Regions from separate parts of the Anoxybacillus sp. ST4 genome, predicted to be linked through region 3. Evidence: riboswitches for the same ligand, from Rfam matches in the RefSeq annotation. Region 3 holds a riboswitch; each other region holds the start of a gene.
What was found. Region 3 has a riboswitch for cobalamin ahead of K1I44_RS00570 (ABC transporter substrate-binding protein). Riboswitches for the same ligand answer to the same signal wherever they lie in the genome.

Region 1 (3,659 bases), on a different contig from region 3:
GGTTTCCGTCTTTGTCTTTCCAACCCATCACTTGTTTCACTTCATGCGGGTCGAATAAATACCAATCACCACGTTTTTCGACTTGCTCCATAAATAAATCAGGAATGCATACACCGTAAAATAAGTCATGGCATTTTTGTCGCTCATCGCCATTGTTCAGCTTCGCATCTAAAAAAGAGAAAATGTCTTTATGCCAAACGTCTAAATAGACGGCAATCGAACCTTGACGTGTTCCTAATTGGTCTACGGATACCGCTGTATTATTTAATTGTCGCATCCACGGAATGACACCAGATGATACACCTTTAAATCCTTTAATATCAGAATTTCTTGCACGAATTTTCCCTAAATACACACCAATTCCACCGCCGCCTTTAGATAGGCGTGCAACGTCTGTATTCGATTCGTAAATGCCAATAAGACTGTCATCGACTGTATCAATAAAGCAGCTTGAAAGCTGTCCATAAGACTTTCCTGCGTTTGCATACGTTGGTGTCGCTACTGTCATATATTGATTAGATAATGCCCAATACGCTTCTTTTACAAGTTCCATGCGCTTTTCTTTCTTTTCGTTAGCCATGAGTGTTAGTGCAATCGTTAAAAAGCGCTCTTGTGGCAATTCGTAAATCTCACCATTGTAGCCTTTTGCTAAATAACGATCAACTAATGTTTTTAAGCCGATATATGTAAATCGTTCATCTTTTTTCGGATCGATCCATGCGCTCGCTTCTTGTAACTCCTCTTTCGTATATTGTTCAAGTAAAAATGAATCGTAAATGCCAAAATCGCAGAGCGTTGTTTGCAATTCATAAAAGTAGCGGTATGTTTCGGATGCATTGTAGCCGCGGTTTGTAGCTGCTTCATCGTATAGTTGTTGTAAATAGAGGCGAGCCGCTACAAATGTCCAATCTGGTTGTTCGACGGTGATTTCATCAAGTGCATTTAAAATGAGTTTGTTCATCATGTCGTCGTATTTTCGTGTGTGCGCAAGTGCACGCACGGTACGCTCGATGTACCGCTCACTCGATAAGTGTGGAAAGTCTTTGAAAATATGAGACAATAGTGTGCGAATCGTTTCTTCATTTACTTCAGTTCGTTCTTTTATGTGCATCATGTAAAATCCCTTCCCCTTATAAAATAAAAAACATCCGCTTTTGTTGAGCGGATGAAACGATGGAAAAAGGCACGCTTTCACCATCGTTTCATCTTCTCAATCCCCGAAGAATATGAAACGATACAAGCAAGGCAGGTCTCCTGACTCGCGCTTCATCCTACTTTGGATTCCTTCCCATATATGCGCCACAAAAGCTGACATATACAGTGGTGTTGTTTCCATTTCGTCTGCGCACACAGTTGCGGGGACAGTTCTGGATTCGCACCAGATTCCCTATTAAGTCCGTTCGGACACCTTTGCTTGTTGGTTACAATATATAGTTATTATATTGTTTATATATCACAATATGTTGTATGAAAAACGTTTACGTTTAAAACTATAGCGAAAAATCTCAACATTTGCAATCATTATTTTTCATCATTTGCTAAATAACGACGATCTTTCATAAACAGACGCCAAAAATAAATGAAACCTGGAAATAAAATTGCAAAGCCGACGATATATGTGATGAAAAGGGCGCGAAACGTATTGGGATGCGTAAATCCCGATTCGATCGTCACATCTGGATAAATCATATACGGTAAGTGGGCTTTCCCGTACGCGTAACTTGCACAAAAATATTGTAATACAATTGCTACAACCGCAAGACGCGGCATTCCGCGCACCGTTTTCTGCTTCCGTGAAGGAAGAAAAAGCGCTGCACCAGCTAGGAGAAATAGAACGACGGAAGCGGCAAGCCACGGCCAATGCGTTATCATTCCGTCGTATAACCAACGTGCTTCATGTCGCATCGTGACCATAATGAACAGCGAAGAAAGAAGGGCAAACGGTCCGATAATCAGTGCATCTCGCCGATAAATTGCATATGCTTCTGCTTCGTTAGCTTCGTTTGAGTAATCCGCAAGCAAAAGGGAAGAAAGAAAAAGTGTACTCGTAATCGCAAAAGCGATAAACGCATATTCATGCGGGCTTGTAAATAAGCGATCAAGGCGAAGACGACTGACGCCATCTATTGTTTCGACGAAAGATCCGTGTGTAATCGGCAAGACACTAATTAAAAACGCAGGGATCAATAAGCCGCTCATACCAGAAATGTAAACAAGCACTTTTTCATACTTAGGAGCAACGTGCGAAAAAACGAGAAAGGCGCTACGAACGGTAAGCAAAAGTAAAATGATGCTGCCGGGTATGAGTAAAATCGTCCCGAGTATAAACGTTGCCCCTGGGAAAAAGCTGACGAGTGCCACGACGATAGCAACGATAAATACGTTTGTTACTTCCCATGTCGGAGACAAATATCTATTGGCGATTTTTGTAGCTTTCGTCTGCGGGCGATGAATGTAGATCATCGACCAGAAGCCAGCTCCAAAGTCCATTGTCGCCATGACTGCGTAAATAAAAATAAATCCCCATAAAATCGAAATAGCAATTAATTCATCTGTCATCGTCTTGCTCCTTTCTACATGTGCGCACATAAGTCGTGCTCAATCGGGTGGCGGCGGAAATATGAACGTAAGACGAGAACGACCGCGATGAGTAAAAATACGTAAATGGACGTAAATAAAAGAAAGAGCGTCCCTAAATTCGTTGCTTGCGTCACAGCTTCTGCTGTTGTCATCATGCGATAAATAACCCATGGCTGTCTGCCTGTGCAAGCGAAAATCCAACCAAATTCAATGCCGAGTAAGGCAAGCGGGCCAGCGGTCACAACTGTCCACATAAACCAGTTTGGAAATCCTTTTTCCCTTCTCATTCGATGCCAAACAAATCCAACGATCGAAAGGAGGAGAAGAAACATGCCGATGCCAACCATGGCGTTAAAGAGAGTATGGACGAACAAAGGTGGCCACCATTCTTCTGGAAAGTCATTTAATCCGACAACGACAGTATCAAACCGATTGCCAGCTAAAAAGCTAAGTAGCCAAGGAATTTCAATCCCCCATTTGACTGTTTGTGTTTCGCGATCTGTAAAGCCACCAATGACGAGCGGAGCGTGCGACTGTGTTTCAAATAATCCTTCAGCAGCTGCTAGTTTCTCTGGTTGATATTCATGGAGAAGTTGAGCTGATTCATGCCCGTTAATCGCTGTAAGCAATGAAAAAATCCCCCCGACTGTTAATCCGAGTATGAGCGCCTTTTTATGAAAACGTTGAAGGCGTTCGTGTTGTTTATTTTTCAACATGTTATATGCTGCGATTGAGGCGATCGTAAACGCGCCTGTCATATAAGCGGATAAAACGACGTGTGTGGCGGTGACGGCGAAGCTTGGATTAAAAAATGCTTTCCATGGATCGACATCGACAATTTGTCCGTTTTCGATGCGAAAGCCTGTCGGTGTACCTTCAAAGGCGTGCACGTTCGTAATTAAAATGGCAGAAGCAGCCGCTCCGATCGCAACAAACGTCAAGCTTACGATGCGCATTGTCGGGGAAATGCGATTAGCTGCATATACATAAATGGATAAAAACAACGCTTCTACGAAAAAGGCATAAATTTCAATTTGGAAAGGAAGTGCCATCACTTTTCCGATTACTTCCATAAAACC
Region 2 (3,659 bases), on a different contig from region 3:
AAAAATCAGTAAATCAATGGTTTTTGCACATCTTTGTACAAGAAACCGTATTGCTTGTCAAGTACATTTTGTGGTGATGAACCAATGTTTTTTTACTTCTTTGTACAGGAAACCGTATCGCTTATCAAGTACATGTTGTTGTAGTGACGAATCCTTTTATTCTTTCAATGCACATATTTTCGTCTATTCTGTTCCACATAAATGATTATTTTATTATATTGATCAGAACATAAACCTCTCTTTTGTTAAAACAGAAAACATACCACCTATCAAGTACATATTTTAGAAATAAGACTTCCTTATTTTAAAAATTATTCGATATATATGAAATAATTTAATTTTTATACATGTAAAACTATAACAAAAAAAAAAAAAAAAAATCAATACTTTTTAACATAAAATTATCAATAAAATATCAATATTAACTTAAAAGAAAAATATAACCATTAACTACGGCGGTAACTATTCAGCCTATTACTAGTTACTTTGCTAGAAGACAACACGAAAAGAGCATTTTCTCTTTCAGAAAACATCCTGACTAGGTGGAAACAAATAGGCAGTGAAAATGGCCTTGAAGCAACTACTAAAGAATATCTCATACTCGTTTCTTCGGTTTTTTGATCGTGGAGATGATGCTACGCACAAGACCAAAGACGTGTACATCTTCTTCTCTACGAAAGGTGCCGGAAATACACTGCTTAATCTTGGCCATCTACAATCCCGTTCTACCTAGTTATTGCCACAGGGAACATGAGAATCACGAAAGAAACGGAGACTTCGGCTTGATATTTCTGTAGCCGATCAAGCAACTTTCAGGCTGCTTTGCTACCCGTTCGGGAGCCTCCTTTTTGGAGAAGCAAGATCCAGTAGGCCAGCGCCATGACGAAGGAAACGCTCATATCTTCGATACTGCCGAACCCGTTCGCCGCTCAATCATCCGCCAGTCTGGTCCACCTCCTGCTTCATCTCGAGAAGAAGATCCATCAGGTCTTTCGCCCATCCATGTTCATGGAGCTCCCATATCACTTGAAGTTCAAAGAGAAGATGGGAGTTGCACAACGCATGTTGAGCTTGGAGATACCGAAAATACGGCTTCCATACGTCATGCATCATCGTTCACTCGTAAAAGGGAAGAAACCTAATGTTATTCATCACTTCCTTGCCCCGTTTTGGATGGTAGGCATACCACTCGCTTGATCGTTACTTGTGACATGAAGCAGTTTCGTTTTCCCTGCAACTGAAAGCCTATTTCATCTACGTGAAGAACGCGAGAAACCAACAACACCTTATGAAAAAGGGGACGAATGTCGGCCAGACATTCGCCGGCTTCCCGGTTGATCTTTACCAGCGTCCCTTCGCTGATCCAATGACTAACAACATCTTTAATGAGCTCTGCCGTCTGGTGATAAGGAAGCAATTGATATTTTGTGAGATAAACAAGCAGTGCTTTGACTCTTAGTTCATATTGTACTGGGTTCGTGACGCGGACAGGAAACTCCGCTTGGTGAAGACGATGACAATGGTGATAAAACTTGACTTCACATTCTTGCTGGGTGACTTCCATCGGCAAAGTTGGAAAGTCCCATACTTGTCGGGTAAGGCATTGATGGACCGGCACCTGTTCTAGCGATGCCCCGCACGCATCCTTGGCATTGGGTTACTCGGTGTACAACGATATGGTGCGGGTTAGCCACCTTTTGGAGCATATACCTCCGATGTCCGATCTGTCCACCTGGGCGCTTGCCTGTTTTCTTCCGCAAGGAGGTTCGAAGGACGAAACGGATCGGAAGAAGGCGACAAATAGCTGTTAGTACTGTTTTTTTCGTGCGTCCAACTACTCGCCCCCGTTATTGTAATTGTTCGATTTGATTCATTAATGTTTTGACTAATTACACAACAGCTTTAGGTCCTTGATGATACACGGCTAGAATTTATTCTTCTTTCATCGTCTTCACCTCTCCTGTCGATTAGTGATACCTTTAGACAGGAAATAGAAAGTTTTAAACGTATCTTTCTAACTTTCTCTAGTTGGAGGCTGAATAGTTACCTACGGCGTTACATCTCTCAAAACTCCACACGAGAAAATATTTCAGTTGAAAAAAACAAAAAGTTCGTTTATTCTGAATTTTATACAACAAAATAATAAGTTCACGCAACAGGTGGTTCACACATGCTGTGAATCTTAAAAGGGAAGTTTGGTGAAAATCCAACACGGTCGCGCCACTGTGATGCAGAGCTGTTTATCATCATCCACTGTTTCACGCGAAATGGGAAGGAGATAAACGGCGATGAAGCTAAGTCAGGAGACCTGCCTGTTGTATGCACTTACGACCTACGCGTCATAGGGAGGAGTGAGGACATATGATGTTGAGGCACTTCACGTATCTCAATACGAGTTAGCTATGCCCTCCTTCTGTTTGGAAGGGGGTTTTTCTGCTTGATTGGGATAAAATAACTGGAGGTGCTTGTATATGTTAATCTACAGTTCGAATGTAGGATATCCACGTATTGGAGAAAAGAGGGAATGGAAAAAAGCATTAGAATCTTTTTGGAATGGGCAAATGAACGAAGAGCAGTTCACAAAAACGATGGAAACGATTCGACTTGATTCGATTCGCAAACAAGTCGAGAAAGGAATTGATCTCATTCCGATCGGAGATTTTTCCTTATACGATCACGTGTTAGATACAGCATTTATGTTCGGATATATTCCAGAGCGATTCAAACAAATAGTTAATCCGCTAGAGCAATACTTTGCGATGGCGCGTGGCACGAACGGACAACATGCCCTTGAAATGACGAAATGGTTTAATACAAATTATCACTACATCGTTCCTGAAATCGGGCAAACTAAGCCGAAATTGGTGGAAAATCGGCTATTGAAAGAATACAAACTAATAAAAGAAACGTTCCATATTGAAGCAAAGCCTGTGTTACTTGGACCGATTACATTTCTTTTACTTTCGAAACAATACGATCGCAACGAATGGCGAAAGCATCTTGCACACTTAGTTCCTGTTTATGTGGAATTGTTAAAACAACTAGGTGAGGCTGGAGTGTCGTTCGTACAAATGGATGAACCGATTCTCGTTCAAGATATAGACGATGATATCATCAACGCATTTCATCATGTATACAACGTTTTTCACCGCGATATACCGAACATAAATATTATTTTACAAACGTATTTTGCTAGCGTATCTCATTACCGTGAAGTTGTTGCTTTGCCTGTCGCAGGCATTGGGCTTGATTTTGTTCATGATGATGGCGAAAACATGGAAGACATAAATACTTACGGATTTCCGAAAGATAAAATATTAGTTGCTGGTATTGTCGACGGCCGAAATGTATGGAAAAGTTCGCTTGTGCAAAAAGCGAAGCTCCTTCATCATTTAGCAGGCGTTTCTGAACAACTGATCATTCAACCGTCTTGCAGCTTAATACATGTCCCTGTCACAACAAAACATGAACATACGTTACCAACAGAACTTGCTAGTACTTTATCATTTGCGGATGAAAAATTAGATGAAATACGTATGTTGACAGAGCATATGAAAGGAAACGTAACGATCGACGAGCTAATCAAATACGATGAACAAACAACCGTTTATTTTTCCAAGTTCCGTCAATCTAAACAAACAGACGATATCACAACCGTT
Region 3 (3,659 bases):
GAGACGCGTCATATGAGGGATGACAAGACCAACAAACCCGATCGTTCCTGATACTGCCACAGCTGCTCCTGTAAGTAGCGATGCGCTCAACAAAATAAATAGTTTGCGCTGTAACACATGCACGCCAATGCTTGCAGCTGCTTGTTCCCCAAACGAAAATGCGTTTAGCTCGCGAGTGTGAACAAATAGACCGATAGAACCGATCACGAAAAACGGAAAAAACAAGGAAACGTACGACCAACCGCGCATCGCTACGCTCCCCATAAGCCAGCCGATGACTTGACGTAGCTCTTCTCCACTTAGGGCAACCATGAGCGAAATGAGCGAACCGAAAAAAGCGTTCATCATAATACCAATTAAAACAATCGTCTCCATTGCCATATTTGGCTCGGCAAGACGAGCGAACAACAAAACGAACAACAATGTGATGAGTGCAAAAATAACGCTAACAATCGGCAACGTAAAACGCCCAAGAAACGGCAGATAAAGGTGAAAGAAAAAAACGATGACCGCTCCGACAGCTGCCCCAGATGAGACACCGATCGTGTACGGGTCAGCCAAAACGTTTTTCAATAGTCCTTGAAAAGCAACGCCCGCTATAGCTAAAGCTGCTCCGATGAGAAAAGCGAGCACAACCCTCGGTAGACGAATCGAAACAATGATTTGCGAATCGGTGGCAGGCACTGTCGGTGTATGAATCAATGTCCCCCATATAGAAGAAAAGGGAATCGATTGTGATCCAATCGATATCCCTAACAATATGGCAGCTATCGCAATGATTGATGCAACGATGTAATTATTGAAAAATGTCTGGATAAACGGCTTTGGCAATTTCTTCGACCCCTTCAGCTAAACGTGGTCCTGGACGAGAAACTAAATCCGAATTGACGTCATATACGCGTTTATTTTTAATGGCAGGGACGTCTTTCCATGCTGGGCGAGCGAGCACTTGCTCAACTGCGTTCGGCGTGTAATAACCGTACGTCGTAATAATGACATCCGGGTTTAACGCCACTGCATCTTCTTCTGTAAACATCGGCCATCCTTCTTGATCACCTGCCGCATTTTTCGCATGAATGATCGCTAACATTTCATCCATAAATGTTCCTTTTCCAGCTGTATAAATTTCTGGTGCAGGCGAGACTTCGATCCAAACGGTTGCTTCTTCTTTCACCTCTTTTGCTTTTTCAGCAATGGCATCGATTTTTTGCTTCATTTGTTTCACAACGTCCGATGCTTCTTTCGTTTTCCCTGTCGCTTTACCGATTAGTTCAATGGAAGCATACACGTCATTCAACGATGTAGCATTTGGCACAACAATGACTGTAATGCCCGCATCTTTCAATTGTTTTAATCCTTCTTCAGAGTTATGTGCACTTGACGCGTGTGCAAGCACAACGTCCGGCTGAAGTGCGATAATTTTTTCAACATTAAACTCCATGTCGCCGATTTTTTCTTTATTTTTCACATCTTCCGGATAGTTATCAAAATCGCTTACACCAACGATTTTGTCACCAAGTCCTAACGCATACGCAATTTCTGTATTGCTCGGGATAAGCGAAACGATCTTCGCTGGCTCCTTTTCAATCGTCACGTCACCAAACGCATCTTTTACTGTGACAGGAAATGCGACCTCCGCTACTTTCTCCTCTTGCTTTGTCTCTTTTGCCGGCTCTGCGTTATTCGCGCACGCCGCTAATCCGAGCGTCAGCACGAGCACCAAAAGCCATACATACTGTTTCCACTTTTTCATCGTTTTTCCCCCTCTTTATGTATATAAAAATAAAAAGCTCACCCCGAATGGAATGAGCTGGAAACAACAAAAGACAACCGTCACCTTTGTCGTTTCGACGTCTCACTCCCCGAAGACGCGAATGACGATGCAAAAAGGCAGGTCTACTGACTTATGCGTCATCCTACTTTGAAGCCTTCCCATACGAATTGTACAGTGGCGTCCTTCATTTCGTCAGCATTTACAGTTGCGGGGACAGTTCTGGACTTGCACCAGATTCCCTATTAAGTCTACTAGGTTTCCCATTCGACACCTTTTTGCAACGAACGTATACAATTGTCGAACAATTTTTACGTTTCTATCATAGCCGAAAACATCGCTTATGACAACAAAAATTTTCTATTTCAATGGAAGTGTAAATGTAAACATCGTTCCTTCGCCGAGCTTACTATGAACGGCGATCGTTCCTTTATGCGCCTCAACGATGTTTTTCGCAATCGCAAGACCTAATCCTGTGCCAGAGCGACCGCGTGTACGTGCTTTATCCGCTTTGTAAAAGCGCTCAAACACGAACGGCAAATCTTCTTCAGCAATGCCAGAGCCTGAGTCTCGAACAGAAATGCGCACCGCCTCTTCGTCCCCATCGACTATGACACGAACTTCCCCACCGTCATCTGTGTGACGAAGAGCATTATCAATTAAATTCGTCAGCACTTGTTCGATACGGTCAGGGTCAAGCAACACGACAAATTCTTCATTTATGTCCACGAGCAAGCGAACTCCTTTTTCTTTCGCTAACGCTTGAAACTTATGAATGATGCGCTCGGTGTATGAACGAAGCGGCACGCGCTCTTTATGAAGCGTTAAATGTCCTGCTTCCATACGCGCTAAATCAAGCAAGTCGTTAACGAGGCGACCCATGCGCAACGATTCATCATAAATGACTTTTGCCAATTCTTTCTTTTCTTCATCTGTCGCCGCGATGTCGTCGACAATGGCTTCACTATACCCTTGCAACATGGCGATTGGCGTTCGCAACTCATGCGAGACGTTGGCGATAAAATCTTTGCGCAACTTATCGAGCCGGCGTTCTTCTGTCATATCTCGAAGCACTGCAACCGCCCCGCGAATCACTTTGCCATTGTACAACGGCGTCATAACAATGACCCAATTGCGACCTTGTAAAGCAATTTCTGCTGCTTGTTCTTTCTCCTCCATGATGGCCTTTGTAAACAGTTCATTCACTTGGGGAGGAAGCGGCAGCAAGTCTTCACGATTCCCTTGTTCATAATACCAAGCTTGCAAAAAGCGGTCGGCAGGCGGATTCGTAACAAGCACTTCGCCATTTCGATTAAGTGTAATCACCCCGTCTGCCATGCTACTTAAAATGCTCGCTAGTTGCTCTTTTTCTTGATTTAACGCATTAATATGAAATTGTAATTGCCGACCCATCTGGTTAAACGCCATAGCCAGTTCCCCAATTTCATCATGGGTGACGATCGGCACTTTGGAATCGAATTTTCCGCGCGCCATTTCAAACGCGACTTGTCTCATTTTTCTAAGCGGTGCCGTAATTCTTGTCGATAAGAAAAAGGCAAATACCGTCGTTAACACAATAGCAATAAATGCAGCAAGAAAAATAAACTTCGTCGTTTGTTTTGTCGTTTCTTCTACAGCTTTTAGCGATTGATATACGAACACAGCACCGTTTCCATCAGATGTGCGAAGCGGCACACCAACAATAAACAACTCGTTATAAACCCGATTTCGCATCGTTTCGTTTGGCATCATCGCCCGTTTCACTACTTTCTTTCCATCAAATACGCGCGACAACTGCTTATCTTGTTGAACAAACGAAAGCGGCAAATCAACGAGCTGTTCATTTGGTGAGTACCAATAATGACGATCGTCAATAATAATCATTAGT
Region 4 (3,659 bases), on a different contig from region 3:
GCAAAAATAGAAGCAAACTTTAAGAACGCCCCCCATACCCCGCCTGTTGCGTCTGGAAATGCTAGCGCAAGTTGTATCGATGTCATCACATACGTAGCTAAATTGGCAAACATCGCCGCCACAAAAACAGAAAGGCGCATCGAAATGCGAAGCTTTTGGCATGCAACAAACAACACGTACGCTACAAACGGACCGATAACCGCCATCGAAAACGCATTTGCACCGAGCGTTGTCAATCCACCATGCGCAAGCAATAATGCTTGAAACATTAACACAGCCGTACCGATGACCGTCATGACGAACGGCCCAAATAACAGCGCACCGAGGCCTGTCCCTGTCGGATGCGAGCTGCTTCCTGTGACAGATGGAATTTTTAAAGCGGAAAGAACGAATGTAAATGCGGTCGCTAGCGCAAGCAACATTTTCATTTCCGGCTGTTGTTTTACGATGCGCGTCATCGTCCGTAAACCGACGAAGAAAAATGGCAAAAATAACAACCACCAAACGAGCGCCCAATGCCAAGGTAAAAATCCTTCCATAATGTGCATCGCATATACTGAAGGTGAAAGCGCAAATAAAACGTAGACAGTCAAGCATGTACAAACGATCCACCATGCGTTTCGCTTCATTTTTCTTTCCCCCTTGTCGCAACGCTATGTTCGGGCATAACAAATTCTGTATGTTCATACGTATACGTGACGTAATCGCGCAATATGTTCCCGTCACGTACATGATTGCGTACAATGTCCCTCCCTATTTGTTCATCAATCGTACGATACCAAACACCTTCTGGATAAACGATGACGACACATGCATCTTCGCAGCGACCGTTGCATCGTGTACGCGTCGTATGAACGCGCCCATGTAACTGCAACCGATCAATTTCATCGCGAATCGCTTGCGTCACCTCTTCTCCTCCTTTTCTCATGCAGCTTCCTCCGTTGCAAATAAGCACGTGATGTGTCGTTCCTTGTAAATTCCATGTTGCCATATATGTCGCCCCTTTTTTCCAAAATAAAAAAGCACCTCTAGGTAGAGGTGCAGAAAAAAACGAAATATTCAAACAATCATGCATTCACAACCGTTGTATCTCTTATGGCGATTTCTTATCATGTATTCACAACCGTTGCTTTCCATCGTCTCCGCACGTCCACCTATATTCCCGTAGGCAGCCGACGTATCGCAAGCAGGCAGGTCTCCTGGCTTAGGTTCATCATTTCGTTGCGCCTTCCCAAAAATCAGTGGCATATTGCAACGAAACTCCCCATCACAGTGGCGGGTACCGCGACGGCTTTGCACCGTTCTTCCCTTTTAAGCATACGGACGTATGCACCGTACTTGCTCATCGTATATATTTTTCAAAGAGCGTAAATGTTAAGAATATAATACACCATTTTTTTCTTCTCGCCTAGCCTGTTTATAAAAAAAGAGCACCTTCCTATTCAGAAGGTGCTTTGTAATAATCGCACGAAAACCGTTTGACGAGCGTATGCGGAATAATGATGCGTTTAATTGGCTCATTCGGGTTTTCGATTTGTTGAATTAAATTTCTTGCTGCTTCAAAGCCGAGCTGGAAAATGTTAATGTCTACCGATGTTAATGGCGGACGGGAAATTTCTGATAAAAGCACGTTGTTAAAGCTCACGATCGACAAATCGGCTGGTACGCTTAACCCCATTTCCGCAAGCGTATTTAACACACCGAGCGCCATCAAATCGTCGGCGACAACGAGCGCAGTTGGCGGTTCTTTCAATGAAAGCAACCCTTTCATCGCCTCTTGGCCGCCTTCTTTTAAAAATTCTTCATGCACGATGTAATCTTTTCGATACGAAAGACTAGCCGATTTCAATGCTTTTTCATATCCGCGCAAACGATCCATCGTCACGATGAGATTTACATTTCCTCCGACAAAAGCGATGCGTTCATGACCGAGCTCAATTAAATATTCCGTCGCCTCGCGCGCGGCGCGAACGTTATCGTTATCAACGTGCGTAATTTGCTCCGCTTTTTTATGCGGTTTACCGATGACGACAAACGGCACGTCTTCTTTTTGTAAATACGCCATAATTTTATCGTTCGCGCGCGAATACAGCAAAATGACCCCATCGACGCGTTTTCCTTGCACCATATGGACGACGCCTTCATAAATTTCCGCTTCCGTCTCCCCTGTCGACAACTGCAACGCATATTGTCGATCATGCACCGCTTTGCTAATGCCGCGAATGACTTCTGGGAAAAACGGGTTTTGAAACGCTTTATCGGCTGAGCTTGGCATAATTAAGCCGATCACTTGCGTCGATTTATTTGCTAAACTGCGGGCGATAAAATTCGGATGATAGCCGAGCTCTTTCATCGCTTCGCGCACTTTTTTCTTCGTCTTTTCACTAATGCGCGGACTGTCAGCAATGACGCGCGAAACGGTCGATGGTGCCACGTTCGCTCGTTTCGCTACATCTTTAATCGTTACTGTCATAAAAATCCCCCATCTCTTACAAAACAAACGTGTTTGTCGCTTCATCGACAAATCTTTGTTCACCGTTGACTATTACCGTTGACGGCACATGTCCAACAAACACGACACGCATACGCCACGGCGGTTGATACGTCCCTTCCGCTTCGACGTGAAAATGAACTGTATCGTGTGAAAATACCGCACGAATGTGCATGTTCACATACTCTCCTTTTTCGTACGCAAACGTTGTGCCGTCATCATCGTATAACGTATATGATGATGTTCCTTCCTCCATCGTATACACATACAACGTCAACTGTTCGTCCGCAATGGACGTCGATTGTTTTACTTCGGCGTGGGCAATCATCGCCCCTTCTTTTACAAATATCGGCAACCGATCGAGCGGCGCTTCAACGATGTACCTTCTTCCACCTTCAAATCGCTCTTTCGTCCAATAATCGATCCAGCGTCCTTCTGGAAAATAAACGATGCGATGCTTCGTATATGGGCGAACGATCGGTGCGACCATCACTTGTTCGCCAACCATAAACTGATCGGATATGTTCCACGTCTCAGCATCGTCCGGATATTCTAACATGAGCGGGCGCATCATCGGCACACCTGTTTGGTATGCTTCAAAACATAACGTGTACAAATGTGGAAGCCACTCGTAGCGCAACTCAATATATCGCTTCACTATCTGTTCATATGTTTCACCGAACGCCCACGGTTCTTGACGGGCGAAACCAATCGCACAATGATTGCGGAAATATGGGAAAAAAGCGCCGACTTGCGTCCAACGAACAAGCAATTCCCCATGAGCATCGTGAGCGAAGCCGCCCACATCCGCTCCACAACATGCAACAGCAGATAATCCTAAATTTAAACACATCGGCAACGATAGTTCAAGATGTTCCCAAAAGCTACGGTTATCTCCTGTCCACACGGCAGCATACCGGTGAATGCCTGAAAAACCGGCGCGCGTTAACACAAATGGACGCTTCCCTTTCAGTTGCTTTTTCAATCCGTTGTACGTCGCTTCCGTCATCATCATTCCGTATATGTTATGCACTTGACGATGCGTTTTCCATCCATCATGAACGACTTGATCGTCCATCGTTTTCGTTTCGTTAAACACAGACGGCTCATTCATATCGTTCCAAATGCCTTCAATGCCGATGCTCGTGTAAAACGCATGTTGTTCTCC

Region 1: linked by a shared signal. The riboswitch ahead of K1I44_RS02335 (ribonucleoside-diphosphate reductase subunit alpha) and the one ahead of K1I44_RS00570 (ABC transporter substrate-binding protein) in region 3 are both predicted to bind cobalamin.
Region 2: linked by a shared signal. The riboswitch ahead of metE (5-methyltetrahydropteroyltriglutamate--homocysteine S-methyltransferase) and the one ahead of K1I44_RS00570 (ABC transporter substrate-binding protein) in region 3 are both predicted to bind cobalamin.
Region 4: linked by a shared signal. The riboswitch ahead of K1I44_RS05910 ((2Fe-2S) ferredoxin domain-containing protein) and the one ahead of K1I44_RS00570 (ABC transporter substrate-binding protein) in region 3 are both predicted to bind cobalamin.

The regions. Positions count from the first base shown of each region.
Region 1 is NZ_JAHZOE010000002.1:26,823-30,481, forward strand. It holds gene K1I44_RS02335 (ribonucleoside-diphosphate reductase subunit alpha) at 1-1,114, opposite strand, end outside; cobalamin riboswitch at 1,229-1,427, opposite strand; gene K1I44_RS02340 (cytochrome d ubiquinol oxidase subunit II) at 1,522-2,559, opposite strand; gene K1I44_RS02345 (cytochrome ubiquinol oxidase subunit I) at 2,574-3,659, opposite strand, start outside.
Region 2 is NZ_JAHZOE010000034.1:7,712-11,370, forward strand. It holds gene K1I44_RS15620 (hypothetical protein) at 849-1,142, shown strand; gene K1I44_RS13645 (IS66 family transposase) at 1,145-1,564, opposite strand; cobalamin riboswitch at 2,141-2,330, shown strand; gene metE (5-methyltetrahydropteroyltriglutamate--homocysteine S-methyltransferase) at 2,472-3,659, shown strand, end outside.
Region 3 is NZ_JAHZOE010000001.1:95,410-99,068, forward strand. It holds gene K1I44_RS00565 (FecCD family ABC transporter permease) at 1-831, opposite strand, end outside; gene K1I44_RS00570 (ABC transporter substrate-binding protein) at 797-1,753, opposite strand; cobalamin riboswitch at 1,873-2,064, opposite strand; gene K1I44_RS00575 (ATP-binding protein) at 2,132-3,659, opposite strand, start outside.
Region 4 is NZ_JAHZOE010000005.1:112,962-116,620, forward strand. It holds gene K1I44_RS05905 (energy-coupling factor ABC transporter permease) at 1-629, opposite strand, end outside; gene K1I44_RS05910 ((2Fe-2S) ferredoxin domain-containing protein) at 626-991, opposite strand; cobalamin riboswitch at 1,173-1,353, opposite strand; gene K1I44_RS05915 (LacI family DNA-binding transcriptional regulator) at 1,439-2,473, opposite strand; gene K1I44_RS05920 (glycoside hydrolase family 31 protein) at 2,490-3,659, opposite strand, start outside.